2 regions of the Streptomyces sp. NPDC004732 genome follow, and region 1 is predicted to be linked to the other one. Evidence: riboswitches for the same ligand, from Rfam matches in the RefSeq annotation. Region 1 holds a riboswitch; the other holds the start of a gene.
What was found. Region 1 has a riboswitch for glycine ahead of gcvP (aminomethyl-transferring glycine dehydrogenase). Riboswitches for the same ligand answer to the same signal wherever they lie in the genome.

Region 2: another riboswitch for glycine. It lies ahead of gcvT (glycine cleavage system aminomethyltransferase GcvT); the one in region 1 lies ahead of gcvP (aminomethyl-transferring glycine dehydrogenase).

Annotation. Positions count from the first base shown of each region.
Region 1 covers NZ_JBEXJR010000014.1:172,541-180,248, forward strand. The annotation lists gene gcvP (aminomethyl-transferring glycine dehydrogenase) at 1-2,785, opposite strand, end outside; glycine riboswitch at 2,973-3,072, opposite strand; partial or broken gene ABZV77_RS34890 (PRC-barrel domain-containing protein) at 3,217-3,597, shown strand; partial or broken gene ABZV77_RS34895 (DNA polymerase IV) at 3,513-5,029, opposite strand; gene ABZV77_RS34900 (MerR family transcriptional regulator) at 5,067-5,693, opposite strand; gene ABZV77_RS34905 (bifunctional nuclease family protein) at 5,863-6,336, opposite strand; gene ABZV77_RS34910 (MerR family transcriptional regulator) at 6,411-7,154, opposite strand; gene ABZV77_RS34915 (FHA domain-containing protein) at 7,201-7,708, opposite strand, start outside.
Region 2 covers NZ_JBEXJR010000005.1:389,860-397,567, reverse strand. The annotation lists gene ABZV77_RS17235 (enhanced serine sensitivity protein SseB C-terminal domain-containing protein) at 1-88, opposite strand, end outside; gene ABZV77_RS17230 (enhanced serine sensitivity protein SseB) at 151-933, opposite strand; gene ABZV77_RS17225 (AAA family ATPase) at 993-1,682, opposite strand; glycine riboswitch at 1,832-1,940, shown strand; gene gcvT (glycine cleavage system aminomethyltransferase GcvT) at 2,090-3,223, shown strand; gene gcvH (glycine cleavage system protein GcvH) at 3,282-3,659, shown strand; gene glyA (serine hydroxymethyltransferase) at 3,683-4,945, shown strand; gene ABZV77_RS17205 (L-serine ammonia-lyase) at 5,121-6,491, shown strand; gene ABZV77_RS17200 (LacI family DNA-binding transcriptional regulator) at 6,478-7,491, opposite strand; gene ABZV77_RS17195 (discoidin domain-containing protein) at 7,606-7,708, opposite strand, start outside.

The DNA.
Region 1 (7,708 bases):
CGACACCGGCCGGGAAGACCGCCTCCTCGCGGCTGTAGCCGTGCTCCCACTCACCGCTCAGCGCGGCGGCGGTGTGCGGGGCGTTCCGCAGCGGGTTGTCCTCGGCGGTCCACTCGCCGGAACCGACCTTCTCGATCTCCCGGCGGATGGCGATCATCGCCTCGCAGAACCGGTCGATCTCGCCCAGGTCCTCGCTCTCCGTCGGCTCGATCATCAGGGTGCCCGCGACCGGGAACGACATGGTCGGCGCGTGGAAGCCATAGTCGATGAGCCGCTTGGCGATGTCGTCGACACTGACACCGGTCGCCTTGCTGAGCGGCCGCAGGTCGACGATGCACTCGTGCGCGACGAGACCGGCGGGGCCGGTGTAGAGCACCGGGTAGTGCGGCTCGAGGCGCTTGGCGATGTAGTTGGCCGAGAGCACCGCGACCTGGGTGGCCCGCTTGAGGGCCTCGCCACCCATGAGGCGTACGTACGACCAGGAGATCGGCAGGATCCCGGCGGAGCCCCACGGCGCCGCGGAGATCGGACCGACGCCGGTCTCGGGACCTGCCGCGGGCTGCAGCGGATGGTTGGGCAGGTACGGCGCGAGGTGCTCGCGCACACCGACGGGGCCGACGCCGGGGCCGCCGCCGCCGTGCGGGATGCAGAACGTCTTGTGCAGGTTGAGGTGCGAGACGTCGCCGCCGAAGTGGCCCGGCTTGGCGAGGCCCACCAGCGCGTTGAGGTTGGCCCCGTCGACGTACACCTGGCCGCCGGCCTCGTGCACCGACGCGCAGATGTCGGCGACGTGCTCCTCGAAGACGCCGTGCGTCGAGGGGTAGGTGATCATCAGCACGGACAGCTCGTCGCGGTGCTTCTCGATCTTGGCGCGCAGGTCCTCGACGTCGATCTCGCCGTCGTCGGCGGTCTTCACGACGACGACCTTCATGCCCGCCATGACGGCGCTCGCGGCGTTGGTGCCGTGCGCGGAGGACGGGATGAGGCAGACGGTGCGCTGCTCGTCGCCGTTGGCGCGGTGGTACCCACGGACCGCGAGCAGCCCCGCGAGCTCACCCTGCGAACCGGCGTTCGGCTGCAGGGAGACCTTGTCGTACCCGGTGACCTCGGCGAGACGTTCCTCCAGCTCGCGGATGAGCGTGAGGTAGCCCTGCGCCTGCTGGGCGGGCGCGAAGGGGTGCAGCTGGCCGAACTCGGGCCAGGTGACCGGCTCCATCTCGGTGGTCGCGTTGAGCTTCATGGTGCAGGAGCCCAGCGGGATCATGCCGCGGTCGAGCGCGTAGTCGCGGTCGGCGAGCTTGCGCAGGTAGCGCAGCATCGCGGTCTCGGAGCGGTACTGGTGGAAGACCGGGTGCGCCAGGTAGTCGTCGCCGCGCAGCAGGCCCTCGGGCAGCGTGTCCGCGGTGGCGGCATCCAGCTCCTGGACATCGGCCTCGACCCCGAACGCGCCCCACACGGCGGCCAGCGTCGCCCGCGTCGTGGTCTCGTCGCAGGCCAGGGAGACGTGGTCGGCGTCGATCTGGTGGATGTTCACGCCGCCTTCGCGGGCGGCGGAGACCAGCTCCTCGGCCCTGCCCTCGACGCGCACGGTCAGCGTGTCGAAGTACGCGCCGTGGACGACCTCGACGCCTCCGGCGGTGAGCCCGGCGGCGAGCAGCGTCGCGTACCGGTGGGTGCGCCGCGCAATGGACTTGAGGCCCTCGGGCCCGTGGTAGACGGCGTACATTCCGGCCATGACGGCGAGCAGCACCTGAGCGGTACAGATGTTGCTGGTGGCCTTCTCGCGGCGGATGTGCTGCTCACGGGTCTGCAACGCGAGCCGGTAGGCCTTGTTGCCGTCGGCGTCGACGGAGACACCGACGAGGCGCCCCGGGAGGCTGCGCGCGAACTTCTCGCGCACCGCCATGTATCCGGCGTGCGGGCCGCCGAAGCCCATCGGCACGCCGAAGCGCTGCGTCGTGCCGACGGCGATGTCGGCGCCCAGCTCGCCGGGCGAGGTGAGCAGGGTGAGGGCGAGCAGGTCGGCGGCGACGGTGACGACGGCGCCGAGCTCGTGGGCCTGGTCGATGAGCGGCTTTATGTCCCGTACGACACCGGAGGCGCCCGGGTACTGGACGAGCACGCCCACGACGCCACGCTCGGCGACCTCGGCCGGAATGCCCTCGCTCAGATCGGCGACGACGATCTCGACGCCGGTGGGCTCGGCGCGGGTCTGGATGACGGCGATGGTCTGCGGCAGGGCGTCGGCGTCGACGACGAAGACGCCGTTCTTGACCTTGCCCATGCGGCGCGACAGAGCCATGGCCTCCGCGGCGGCGGTGCCCTCGTCGAGGAGCGAGGCCCCGGAGGTGGGCAGGCCGGTCAGCTCGGCGACCATCGTCTGGAAGTTGAGGAGCGCCTCGAGCCTGCCCTGCGAGATCTCGGGCTGGTACGGCGTGTAGGCGGTGTACCAGGCCGGGTTCTCCATCACGTTCCGCAGGATGACCGGCGGGGTGAAGGTGCCGTAGTAGCCGAGTCCGATCATGGAATCGAGGACCTGGTTGCGGTCGGCGAGGGAGCGCAGCTCGGCCAGCACTTCGGCCTCGGTACGCGCGCCGGGCAGGTTCAGCGCCTCGGCATTCTTGATCACATCCGGCACCGCGGCGGCCGTCAGCTCGTCGAGCGAGCCGTACCCGACCTGCGCGAGCATCTTGGCCCGCGCTTCCGCATCGGGCCCGATGTGCCGCTGCTCGAAGGGGATGCCCGCTTCGAGCTCGGAGAGCGGGATGCGATTGGTGGCAGTCATTGCGGAGGCCTCCTGGTCTGCACGACCTGCGAGGGGTACCACGGCGCGGGTACCCGGACGGCCTCCCCCTCTGTCATGTCAACCTGAGAGCTTCACAGGCCCGTCTTGCGACAGATCTGCTTTCACCGTCGGTGAGGAAGGGTTCCGAACGTGCCCGCCCGACGCCCGCCCTGCTTTCCAGAGTGACCTCGTCCGTGCGGTACGGGTGCCTGAGAGATTCCGGGGAGGATTTGCTCCTTCGGCGCCTCCGGGAAGTACATTCCGGAGAGCTCTCCCGCACGGGGTCAGCAGCCAGGCGCCAGCCTACCAGCGAGGACCAGGACCGATCCCTCGAGTGGCCACCTGCCCCGAAGTGCTCTTTCGTAGTGACTACGAATGATTAAGGATGAGTTACGCCCGTTTTCGACAAGCCGCGACCAGCTGGAGGGCCCGTGCAGACCGATATCGATCCGCGCAACCTGATCGGCCGCAAGGCGTTCGACCGGAACGGGGCGAAGATCGGCACGATCGACGAGGTCTACCTCGACGATGCCACCGGCGCACCGGAATGGGCAGCCATACGCACCGGTCTCTTCAGCCGGGACGCCTTCGTCCCCCTGGAACCCAGCGAACTCGTCGAGGACGGCACCCTGCGCATCCCCTTCGACCGGGCCCTGATCAGGGACGCCCCGGACTTCGGAGTGGGCCGCCACCTCTCCCCCGAGCAGGAGCTCCAGCTCTACCACCACTACGGCCTGGACACGACGCCCCCAGGGACCCCGCCCGCCGTGCCGCCCCCGGACCAGAACTTCGGCCACGTCGCGGGCACAGAGACCCCCTGAAGCCACCTCATCCGGAGGCGGCGGCTGGGGGCGCAGCCACCAGCGGCAGCGGCTCCGCAGGCGCCAGCTCCGGGTCGTCCGTACGGAACGTCCGCACCCGCCCCGGCGCCGAAAGGGGCGTCTCGAAGCGCACCGTCACCCGACCCAGGCCGCTTCCCTGCACCCACCCGTGCCCGTACTCGGCATGCCGCACGTCGTGCCCGGCCGACCACCGTCTCTCCACCGGCGCCACCGGCTCTTCGGCACCCTCCTTCTCCGGCCCCTCGGGCCGCCCCGCCTCCCCGGACACGGCCTCGTCGCCCTCGCCCGGAGAGGCCCCTTCCGCCTCGGCCTCCACCGCCGCCTGAGCCTGCTGCGCCTGCGCGAAGAGGTCCTCCTGCGTGTAGTCCGCGAGGCCCGTGACGCCCACTCCCAGGAGCCGGACCCCACCCGTGGTGTCCACGGCCTCCAGCAGCCGCGCCGCGGCCTCCTGCACCACCCCGGGGTCGTCCGTGGGCCCACGGAGCGTCTCGGAGCGCGTCAGCGTGGAGAAGTCGAACCTGCGCACCTTCAGCACGATGGTCCGCCCCGAGTGCCCCGCCGCCCGCAGCCGCTGCACACACCGCTCGGCGAGCCGTGCGACCTCCGCCCTGACCCGCACCCGGTCGTGGATGTCCACGTCGTACGTGTCCTCGACGCTGACCGACTTCGACTCCCGCTCGGCCACCACGGGCCGCTCGTCGTGCGCGAGCGCCATCGCGTACAGAGAGCCGCCGTGGGCCTTCCCCAGGAGCCGTACGAGCTCGTCCTCACCGGCCTCCGCGATCTCGGCGACCGTGAGGATCCCGGCCCGCCGCAGATGGTCGCCCGTGGCAGGCCCCACGCCGGGCAGCGTCCGCACCGACATCGGGCCCAGGAGCGCCCGCTCCGTCCCCGGCGCTATGAGCTTGAGCCCGTCAGGCTTGGCCTCCTCGGAGGCGATCTTCGCCAGCATCTTGGACACGGCGAGCCCCACCGACCCGCAGAGCCCCGTCACCTCTCTGATGTCCGCCCGCAACCGCTCCCCCACGGCCCTGGCCGACTCCGCGTCGTCGGCGACGCCCCCCGCCTCCAGGTCCACGAAGGCCTCGTCCAGGCTGAGCGGCTCCACCAGCGGCGACAGCTCCCGAAGCAGCCCCATCACCTGCTCGCTGACCTCGCGGTACAGCCCGAAGCGCGGCACGAGATAGGCGGCATTGGGCGCCAGCCTGCGCGCCTGCCCCATGGGCATCGCCGAGTGCACGCCGAAGCGCCGTGCCTCATAGGAAGCGGTGGCCACCACACCACGGGGCCCAAGACCGCCCACCACCACGGCTTTTCCGCGCAGGCTCGGCTTCGCGGCCTGCTCCGCGGACGCGTAGAAGGCATCCATGTCCAGATGCAGAATCGTCGGCGCGCTTCTCACACCTCTGATGCTGCCTTACGCCACTGACAACGCGGCTTCAGACGGCCCTGTTGCGCCTTCTGGCCAGCTCATCGGCCGGATTGTGCCCGACGAGCGTCTCCCCGGTGTCGATGCGCTCGCCGTGCAGCTGGGACAGCGCGGCCTCGACGTCGCGCCAGACGACGCCCACGGCGATCCCGAAGACTCCCTGCCCGCCCTGGAGCAGGTCGTGGACCTCGCTGGACGTCGTGCACTCGTAGACCGTCGCCCCGTCGCTCATCAGCGTCATCCGCTCGAGGTCACGGAACCCGCGCTCCCGCAGGTGCTGGACGGTGGTGCGGATGTTCTGCAGCGACACCCCGGTGTCGAGGAAGCGCTTCACGATCTTGAGGACGACCACGTCGCGGAAGCTGTAGAGGCGCTGTGTGCCGGAGCCGCCCGCGGCCCGCACACTGGGCTCCACCAGGCCCGTACGGGCCCAGTAGTCGAGCTGCCGGTAGGTGATGCCCGCGGCCGCGCACGCGGTGGGACCGCGGTAGCCGACCTGCTCGGTCTGTGCCGCATCCTCGGACGTAGCGTCCCCGCTCCCCTGGACCGCCATCGGTCGGTTCGGAGAGGGATCGGCCGCACCGCCGTGGATCGGGTACGGACCGCCCATCGCCGTACCGTCGCCGCTGCTTCTCACGCCGACCTCCCTCCTTGACCTGCCTTCTCGACGGTAGGCAGTCGCCAGGGGCTCGTCAACGATCGCCACACTCGGCACGCCGAGTGATAATCACCCTGAGAGTGGTTTTCCGTGCCTCACCGCGGGGAAAGGCTAGCCGAATGGCCGGATACGGGCCGCCGGAAGTGGCTCACTGGCTGTTGGTGCCGAAGTCCTCGGGCGAGATCTGGTCGAGGAACTCGCGGAACTTCTCCACCTCGTCCTCCTGCTCGTCCGGGATCGCGATACCGGCGTCGTCCAGGACGCCGTCGCTTCCGTAGATCGGCGTCCCGGTGCGCAGCGCCAGCGCTATGGCGTCGGACGGCCGCGCACTCACCTCGACACCGCTGGCGAAGACCAGCTCCGCGTAGAAGACACCTTCTCGCAGGTCAGTGATGCGCACTTCGGAGAGCTCCTGGCCGACCGCTTCCAGCACGTCCTTGAAAAGGTCATGGGTCAGCGGTCGTGCGGGGGCCATGCCCTGCTGCGCAAAGGCAATGGCGGTCGCCTCACCTGGTCCGATCCAGATGGGGAGGTACCGGTCGCCTCCCACTTCACGCAGGAGCACGATCGGCTGGTTGGAGGGCATTTCGACCCGGACACCTACGACGTCGAGCTCGTTCACACAGCAACCCTAGGACGTGGCTGGCAGGTTTGGGTAGTCGGGCACCCGCCGAGTAACGGCCGGGAGCGGTCCAGTCAGGGCAATCTGACGCCGAGCGCGGTCTGTACGAGCGCCGAGTGCAGCCTGCCCGTGAGGCCCGCAAGCTCTTTGGTCCGGGCCTCGGCATGCGCCCTGGTCTGCGGATTGCGGTGCCGCCGCAGTGGGGCGACCACCTGGTCGACGAGCCCGGCCTCGCGCTCCGCGGCGGCCTTCATGACCCGCAAGTGGCGTGGCTCGATACCGAACCGGCCCAGCTCGACCACGAGCGAGGCGACCGTGACGGCCTCCGCGTCGTACCCGCCGTCCGGCAACGGCGCGACGAGGCCGTACGTCTCCCACTCGTGGAGCTGCACCTCGTCGATCTCCGCGGCGGCCAACAGCTCGTCACGGCCCACACGGGCCGCCGTCGGCCCCTCGGCGTCATCCTGGGCCCCGGCGTCACCGGCGTCCCGCTGGCGCCCCAGGGACGGCAGAGGAGGCCTCTCACCGCGCTCCAGCGCGTCCAGGTGCTCACGGATGACCTTGAGAGGCAGATAGTGGTCCCGCTGCATCCTCAGGACGTGACCGAGCCGCTCGACATCCTCCGGGCTGAACTTCCGGTAGCCGGAAGGCGTGCGCTGCGGCTCGATGAGCCCCTCGGCCTCGAGGAACCGAATCTTCGAGATCGTGACCTCGGGAAATTCGTCACGCAGTTCGTTCAGCACGGTACCGATGCTCATCAGCCGGCGGTCCGCGGCGGCGGTGCCGCTACCGGCACCGCCCCTCGGTGTTTGAAGCATGGACCTTCCCTGGGGGTTGTCCCCCCAGACGGCGCCGGGGGGAGGGTCAGAGGCCGACGGCCCGCTGGCTCGCGTAGAAGACCAGTCGGTACTTGCCGATCTGCACCTCGTCGCCGTTCGAAAGCGAGACCGAGTCGATCCGCTCCCGGTTGACGTACGTGCCGTTGAGGCTGCCCACGTCCGCGACGGTGAAGGAACCGTCCTGGACCCGACGGAACTCCACGTGACGACGCGACACCGTCACGTCATCCAGGAAGATGTCGCTCTGCGGGTGACGCCCCGCCGTGGTCAGCTCGCCGTCGAGCAGGAAGCGACTGCCCGAGTTCGGACCGCGGCGCACCACGAGGAGCGCGGAACCGAGCGGCAGCGCGTCCACGGCCGCCTGCGCCTCCGGAGAGAGCGCGGGAGACGGGTTCTGCCCCGTCACCTCGGCGTCGTAGGCCTCCAGGCCCGAGATGGAGATCGTCGAGGTCGTCTCGGCCGCACGCTCCGGGGCGGCTCCGGCCCGCAGCGGCGCACCGCAGTTGGAGCAGAACCGGCTCGCCTCGGCGTTG
Region 2 (7,708 bases), on a different contig from region 1:
GTGCCTCGTACGCGTCGTAACGCCCCGGCGTCACCTGGCGCAGCAACTGCTCGATGTGCCCGGCCGCGGCCGTGCCCGACGCACTCACCCGTAACCGCCCCTTCGTGACGAACTCGGTGACCCTGTGGAAGACAGAGGAATGGAACCAGCTTAAGCGGCGATCCGGTGGTAGAAAGGCCGCACCTTCGCACGCAGCCAGTCGCCCACGGGGTCCTGCGCCACGTCGAGCAGCACCAGGTTCACCGGCCATGGGACCGGGGCCTGCCCCAGGGCGCGGCCCAGCGCCTCCATGGGGAGGTCGCGCGCGTTGCCGTCCCAGGTGGACAGCTCGACGCCGACGAAGAGCGTCGGGTCGTCCGTCTCCACATGGGCCAGACAGCGGCGCGCCGTGAGCACGACCCCCGCGGCCTCGAACTCCCGTGCAGCGGCGGCCAGGAAGTCCACCGGGTCCTCCTGCCAGTCCGGCTCGAACAGCCGTACCCGGCCACCGGTGCTCGGGCCGTCGAGCTCGGTGCGGCCGGTCCGGCAGAGCTCGGCGACGGCGGGCGGCGGCAGCGGGACGCCGACGGTGCCGTCCGGGTTCAGCGCAATGCCCAGCTGCGGGGGGAGGCCGCGGGCGAACTCGACGGCGGGCGCCACGGTGCAGCCCATCCGGTCGGCCGCGTCGCCGAGGGCCTGGCGGAACTGCTGCTCGGAGGTGAAGACGGGGACGTACGCCTGGCCCTCGATCTCCAGGGTCGGCAGGTCCAGGGTGCCGCTCTCGGGGCTGCCGCCGCTCGGCAGCGGTATCCAGAGGTGGCTGCGGCCGAGCACCTCGACGATGCGGCCGCCCGCGGACGCGGGGGCGCCGAGTGAGGCCGCAAGGACCTCCTCCAGTTCGTTGCCCGGCCATCCGCCGTACGGATGGGCATGTGCCTGCGCCGGAAAGTCCATCTGTCCAACCCCTGCTCGCGACCGCTCTGCCTGCGGCTCGAACCCTAACGCCGGTCGGCTCAGCGGTCGAAGGCGATCACCCGCAGCACCCGCGCGGCCGCCCGGTCGAGCAGCACGGCCGAGCGGCAGCCGAACGGCAGGTCGCCGCGCTCGGTGGCGGCGACCAGCCGGCCGACCGTCCTGCGGTGGCGTGCGAAGGCGTACCGCGAGACGCCGCGGCCGCGCTCGTGCTGGCCCCGCAGCGCCGTGTCCACCGGGACGTCGAGCATCAGCAGGTGCAGGGCCGTGCCGCGCCTGGCGGCCTCGCGGGCGAGCCAGCGGCGCACCCAGGTCTGGGTGCCGCAGTCGTGCACGACGACGCTCTCACCGGAGCGGAGGGTGCGGCGCAGCGTGGCGTAGTGCGCGAGGCGGACCAGGGGGCGGTAGACCGCGTAGGGCAGCAGGCGGGGCATCCGGTCGGCCCAGCGGTCGCGGGTGTCCTGGGAGTCGATGCGCGGGCCCGTGACGGCCTGCCGCATCAGGGTCGATTTTCCGCCGCCGGGCAGCCCGGAGACGACGACCAGGTCGCCCGCGCCGAACGTGAGGCGGTGCGGGCTGTGACCGGCCCGCTGCCGCAGATCGCGGACGACGGCGGCGGGCAGCCGACCGCAGCTCTCCGCGGCCGGGGCAGGAGCCTGCTTGGGCAGTGCCACCCCCGTGGAAGTGGCATAGAGACTCGTCCTGCTGCGCACCGTGATCGGCCTCCCCATAGCGGTCACGTACTGCTTCCCCCGCAAGTGTAAAGAGAAGGTAATGCGGCACAAGAGCACTCCGGAGTGACGGAACCCGCTGCCGGGCACGGGTCCCCCTGAACAGAGTCGCGTGCAATGATGTGCCCGCCAACTCCATACAGGCCGTTTGAATCCGCGCGGGAGAGTCTCCGGAACCCAGCTTGTGCTGTGGGCCCGGGGCGCCGAAGGAGCAAGTCCCTCCCTTGAATCTCTCAGGCCCCGTACCGCGCGGGCGAGGCACATCTGAAAAGCGGACCGCCCCGGCGGTCCCACCCAAGGTGCAAGCCGGACTTCTCGGATAGCGAGACACTCCCGGCGAACCTCTCAGGTTCCGATGACAGATGGGGAGGATCGACCTCGCCCGTCATGCCCTGGGAGTTCCCTTCATGAGCACTGCCCCCCGTCTGACCGCCCTAGATGCCGTGCATCGCGCGCTCGGCGCGACCATGACCGACTTCGCGGGCTGGGACATGCCGCTGCGGTACGCCAGCGAGCGCGACGAGCACAACGCCGTGCGCACCAAGGCAGGGCTCTTCGACCTGTCGCACATGGGCGAGATCACCGTCAGCGGCCCCGAGGCCGTGGACTTCCTGAACTTCGCGCTGGTCGGCAACATCGGCTCCATCGGCGTCGGCCGCGCCCGCTACACCATGATCGTCGCCGCGGACGGCGGCATCCTGGACGACCTGATCGTCTACCGGCTCGGCGCGCCGGAGGCCCCCGAGTACATGGTGGTCGCCAACGCGTCCAACGCCCAGACCGTCCTGGACGAGCTGAGCGCCCGCGCCGAGAAGTTCGACGTCGAGGTCCGCGACGACCGCGAGGCGTACGCGCTGCTCGCCGTCCAGGGCCCCGAGTCCCCCGGCATCCTGAAGTCGCTCACCGACGCGGACCTGGACGGCCTGAAGTACTACGCGGGCCTGCCCGGCACCGTCGCGGGCGTCGCCGCCCTCATCGCCCGCACGGGCTACACCGGCGAGGACGGTTTCGAGCTCTTCGTCGCCCCCTCCGACGCGGAGCAGCTGTGGGGCGCGCTGATGGAGGCGGGCACGCCCGTCGGCATGGTCCCGGCCGGTCTCTCCTGCCGCGACACGCTGCGCCTGGAGGCGGGCATGCCGCTGTACGGGCACGAGCTGACCGCCGAGCTGACGCCGTTCGACGCGGGCCTCGGCCGGGTCGTGAAGTTCGAGAAGACCAGCCAGTCGGACACCTTCCTCGGGCGTGCCGCGCTCGCCGCCGCCGCCGAGCGCGCCGAGACCGCGCCGCCGCGCAAGCTGGTCGGCCTGATCGCCGAGGGCCGCCGGGTCCCGCGCGCCGGTTTCCCGGTGGTCGCGGACGGCAAGGTGATCGGCGAGGTCACCTCCGGCGCCCCGTCCCCGACGCTGGGCAAGCCGATCGCGATCGCGTACGTCGACGCGGAGCACGCCGCTCCCGGCACCGAGGGCGTGGGCGTGGACATCCGCGGCACCCACGAGCCCTACGAGGTCGTGGCGCTGCCGTTCTACAAGCGCCAGAAGTGACCCCCCGCACATCTTTCCCGTTCCGCAGCACCCACCCGCGTACAGGAGAATTCAGGTCATGAGCAACCCCCAGCAGCTGCGTTACAGCAAGGAGCACGAGTGGCTGTCGGCCACCGAGGACGGTGTGGCGACGGTCGGCATCACCGAGCACGCGGCCAACGCGCTCGGTGACGTCGTCTTCGCCCAGCTCCCCGAGGTCGGCGACACGGTGACCGCGGGCGAGTCCTGCGGCGAGCTGGAGTCGACCAAGTCGGTCAGCGACCTCTACGCCCCGGTGACCGGCGAGATCGTCGCGGCCAACCAGGACGTCGTCGACGACCCCTCGCTGGTCAACTCCGCCCCGTTCGAGGGCGGTTGGCTGTTCAAGGTGCGCATCTCGGGTGAGCCGGACGACCTGCTCTCCGCCGATGAGTACACCGCCTTCACCGCCGGCTGACCCATACCGATAGGGATCGTGTGATGTCGCTTCTCAACACCCCCCTCCACGAGCTGGACCCGGACGTCGCCGCCGCCGTCGACGCCGAGCTCCACCGCCAGCAGTCCACCCTCGAAATGATCGCCTCGGAGAACTTCGCTCCGGTCGCGGTCATGGAGGCCCAGGGCACCGTCCTCACCAACAAGTACGCCGAGGGCTACCCCGGCCGCCGCTACTACGGTGGCTGCGAGCACGTGGACGTGACCGAGCAGATCGCCATCGACCGGGTCAAGGACCTGTTCGGCGCCGAGTACGCCAACGTCCAGCCGCACTCGGGCGCCTCCGCCAACCAGGCCGCCCTCTTCGCGATCGCCAAGCCCGGCGACACGATCCTCGGCCTGGACCTGGCGCACGGCGGCCACCTCACCCACGGCATGCGCCTGAACTTCTCCGGCAAGCAGTTCAACGTGGTCGCCTACCACGTGGACGAGGCCGGTCTGGTGGACATGGCCGAGGTCGAGCGCCTGGCCAAGGAGAACAACCCCAAGGTGATCATCGCGGGCTGGTCCGCCTACCCGCGCCACCTGGACTTCGCCGAGTTCCGCCGGATCGCCGACGAGGTCGGCGCGAGGCTGTGGGTCGACATGGCGCACTTCGCCGGTCTGGTCGCCGCGGGTCTGCACCCCAACCCGGTGCCGTACGCGGACGTGGTCACCTCCACCACGCACAAGACGCTCGGCGGCCCGCGCGGCGGCATCATCCTGGCCCGCGACAAGGAATTCGCGAAGAAGCTGAACTCGGCGGTCTTCCCCGGCTTCCAGGGCGGCCCGCTGGAGCACGTGATCGCGGCCAAGGCCGTCTCCTTCAAGGTCGCCGCGACGGACGACTTCAAGGAGCGCCAGCAGCGCACCCTGGACGGCGCCCGCATCCTGGCCGAGCGCCTGGTGCAGGACGACGCGAAGGCCGTCGGCGTCGACGTCCTGTCCGGCGGCACGGAGGTGCACCTCGTCCTGGTGGACCTGCGCAACTCCGACCTTGACGGCCAGCAGGCCGAGGACCGTCTCCACGAGGTCGGCATCACGGTCAACCGGAACGCGGTCCCGAACGACCCGCGCCCCCCGATGGTCACCTCCGGCCTGCGCATCGGCACGCCCGCGCTCGCCACCCGTGGCTTCCAGGAGGACGACTTCCGCGAGGTCGCCGACATCATCGCCGAGGCCCTCAAGCCGGGCTTCGACGCGGCGTCCCTCAAGACCCGCGTGACCGCTCTGGCCGACAAGCACCCCCTGTACCCCGGCCTGAAGTAGTTCCGTACTCTCTGTTTGTACGCTTTTGTTCGTACGTACGAAACATCGGGGCACCCCGCACACTGGAGAGTGAGCAGGGTGCCCCGCACCACGTCCCGCCCAGATCCCGCACCGCCTTGTACTTCTGCACTACCCCGGCAGACAACGGCGTCTACCAACCACCATTGGAGTTCCCGTGGCCATCTCGGTCTTCGACCTGTTCTCGATCGGCATCGGCCCGTCCAGCTCCCACACGGTCGGTCCGATGCGCGCTGCCCGCATGTTCGCGAGCCGCCTGAAGAACGAGGGCCTGATGGCCCACACCTCGGCGATACGGGCCGAGCTCTACGGCTCGCTCGGTGCGACAGGACACGGCCACGGCACCCCGAAGGCCGTCCTGCTCGGCCTGGAGGGCGAGTCGCCCCGCACGGTGAACGTGGAGGGCGCCGACGACCGCGTCGAGGAGATCAAGAGCGGCGGGCGCATCAATCTGCTCGGCATGCACGAGATCGACTTCGATTTCGACGAGGACCTGGTCCTGCACCGCCGCAAGGCCCTGCCGTACCACGCCAACGGCATGACGATCTTCGCGTACGACCGTGAGGGCGCCCTCGTCCTGGAGAAGACGTACTACTCCGTCGGCGGCGGCTTCGTGGTCGACGAAGATGCCGTGGCGGGCGACAACCCGATCGTGCCGGACGACACCGTCCTCAGGCACCCCTTCCGCACCGGCGACGAGCTGCTCCGCCTCACCGAGGAGACCGGTCTTTCCATCTCCGCGCTGATGCTGGAGAACGAGAAGGCGTGGCGCACCGAGGACGAGATCCGCTCGGGTCTGCTCGACATCTGGGGCGTCATGCAGGCGTGCGTGTCCCGCGGCATGTCCCGCGAGGGCATCCTGCCGGGCGGTCTGAAGGTCCGCCGTCGCGCCGCGAACTCGGCACGGCAGCTGCGCGCCGAGGGCGACCCGCAGGCCCGCGCCATGGAGTGGATCACGCTCTACGCGATGGCGGTGAACGAGGAGAACGCCGCGGGCGGCCGGGTCGTGACCGCCCCGACGAACGGCGCGGCGGGCATCATCCCCGCGGTCCTGCACTACTACATGAACTTCGTGCCCGGCGCCGACGAGGAGGGCGTGGTCCGCTTCCTGCTCGCGGCGGGCGCCATCGGCATGCTCTTCAAGGAGAACGCCTCGATCTCCGGCGCCGAGGTCGGCTGCCAGGGCGAGGTCGGCTCCGCCTGCTCGATGGCGGCGGGCGCGCTCGCCGAGGTCCTGGGCGGCTCCCCCGAGCAGGTCGAGAACGCCGCCGAGATCGGCATGGAGCACAACCTGGGCCTGACCTGCGACCCGGTCGGCGGACTCGTTCAGATCCCGTGCATCGAGCGCAACGGCATGGCGGCGGTCAAGGCCGTCACCGCCGCGAAGATGGCGATGCGCGGCGACGGCTCCCACAAGGTCTCCCTCGACAAGGTCATCAAGACCATGAAGGAGACCGGCGCCGACATGAGCGTCAAGTACAAGGAGACCGCCCGGGGCGGTCTCGCGGTCAACATCATCGAGTGCTGAGCGGCTGAGCGGTCGAGCCGCGGACGACGAGTTCCGGCTCGAAGAGGAGCTCGCCGGGGTGCGTCTGGGTGCCCCGGATCTGGGCGCACAGCAGGTCGACCGCCGCGCGGCCCATCGCCTCGATGGGCTGTCGCACCGTCGACAGGGGCGGCTCGGTGCAGGTCATGAAGGCCGAGTCGTCGAAGCCCACGACGGAGACGTCGGCGGGGACGGAGAGCCCCCGCCTGCGGGCCGCCCTGATGGCCCCGAGGGCGAGCGGGTCGCTGCCGCACACGATGCCGGTGACCCCGCGCTCCATGAGGCGCGCGGCGGCCGCCTGGCCGCCCTCCAGCGAGAAGATCGACCGCTCCACGAACTCCTCGGGCAGCTCCGTGCCCGCGGCCCGCGCCATGTCCCTGGCGGCCGCCAGCTTGCGGCGCGAGGGCATGTGGTCGGCCGGGCCGAGCACCAGGCCGATCCGCTCGTGGCCGAGCGAGGCGAGGTGGCGCCAGGCCTGCTCGACGGCGACGGTGTCGTCGCACGCCACGCAGGGGAAGTCGAGGCCGTCGATCGACGCGTTGATCAGGACGACCGGGATGTTCCGCTCCGCGAGGCGCCGGTAGTGGTCGTGCGGCGCGTCGGCCTCCGCGAAGAGGCCGCCCGCGAAGACCACGCCGGAGACGTGCTGCTGGAGCAGCAGGTCCACGTAGTCGGCCTCCGAGACCCCGCCCCTGGTCTGGGTGCAGAGCACGGGGGTGAGCCCCTGCTGGGCGAGGGCGCCCCCGATGACTTCGGCGAACGCGGGGAAGATCGGGTTCTGCAGCTCCGGCAGAACGAGGCCGACGAGCCGGGCCCGCTCGCCGCGCAGCTGCGTCGGCCGTTCGTAGCCGAGCACGTCCAGGGCCGTCAGCACGGACTGTCGGGTCGCGGCGGAGACGCCGGGCTTGTCGTTGAGGACACGGCTGACCGTCGCCTCGCTGACCCCCACCTTCTTCGCAACTTGAGCAAGTCGTCGCGTCATGGGCGCAAGAATAGCGCAAGGCCTGCAAGCCAGTTACGTAAACGGCCGCCCGGAATCCGGACGGCCGTGCACGCGTGCGCCTCCCTTACAGGTCAGGTGCAGGTCAGATGCCGGTCAGGGCTGCATGGTGAGCTTGAACGTGGACGTGTCGTTCTTGATGTCCTGCCCGTTGTTGCTCAACTTGGGCCGTACGAAGGTCGCTTCACCGACCGCGGGC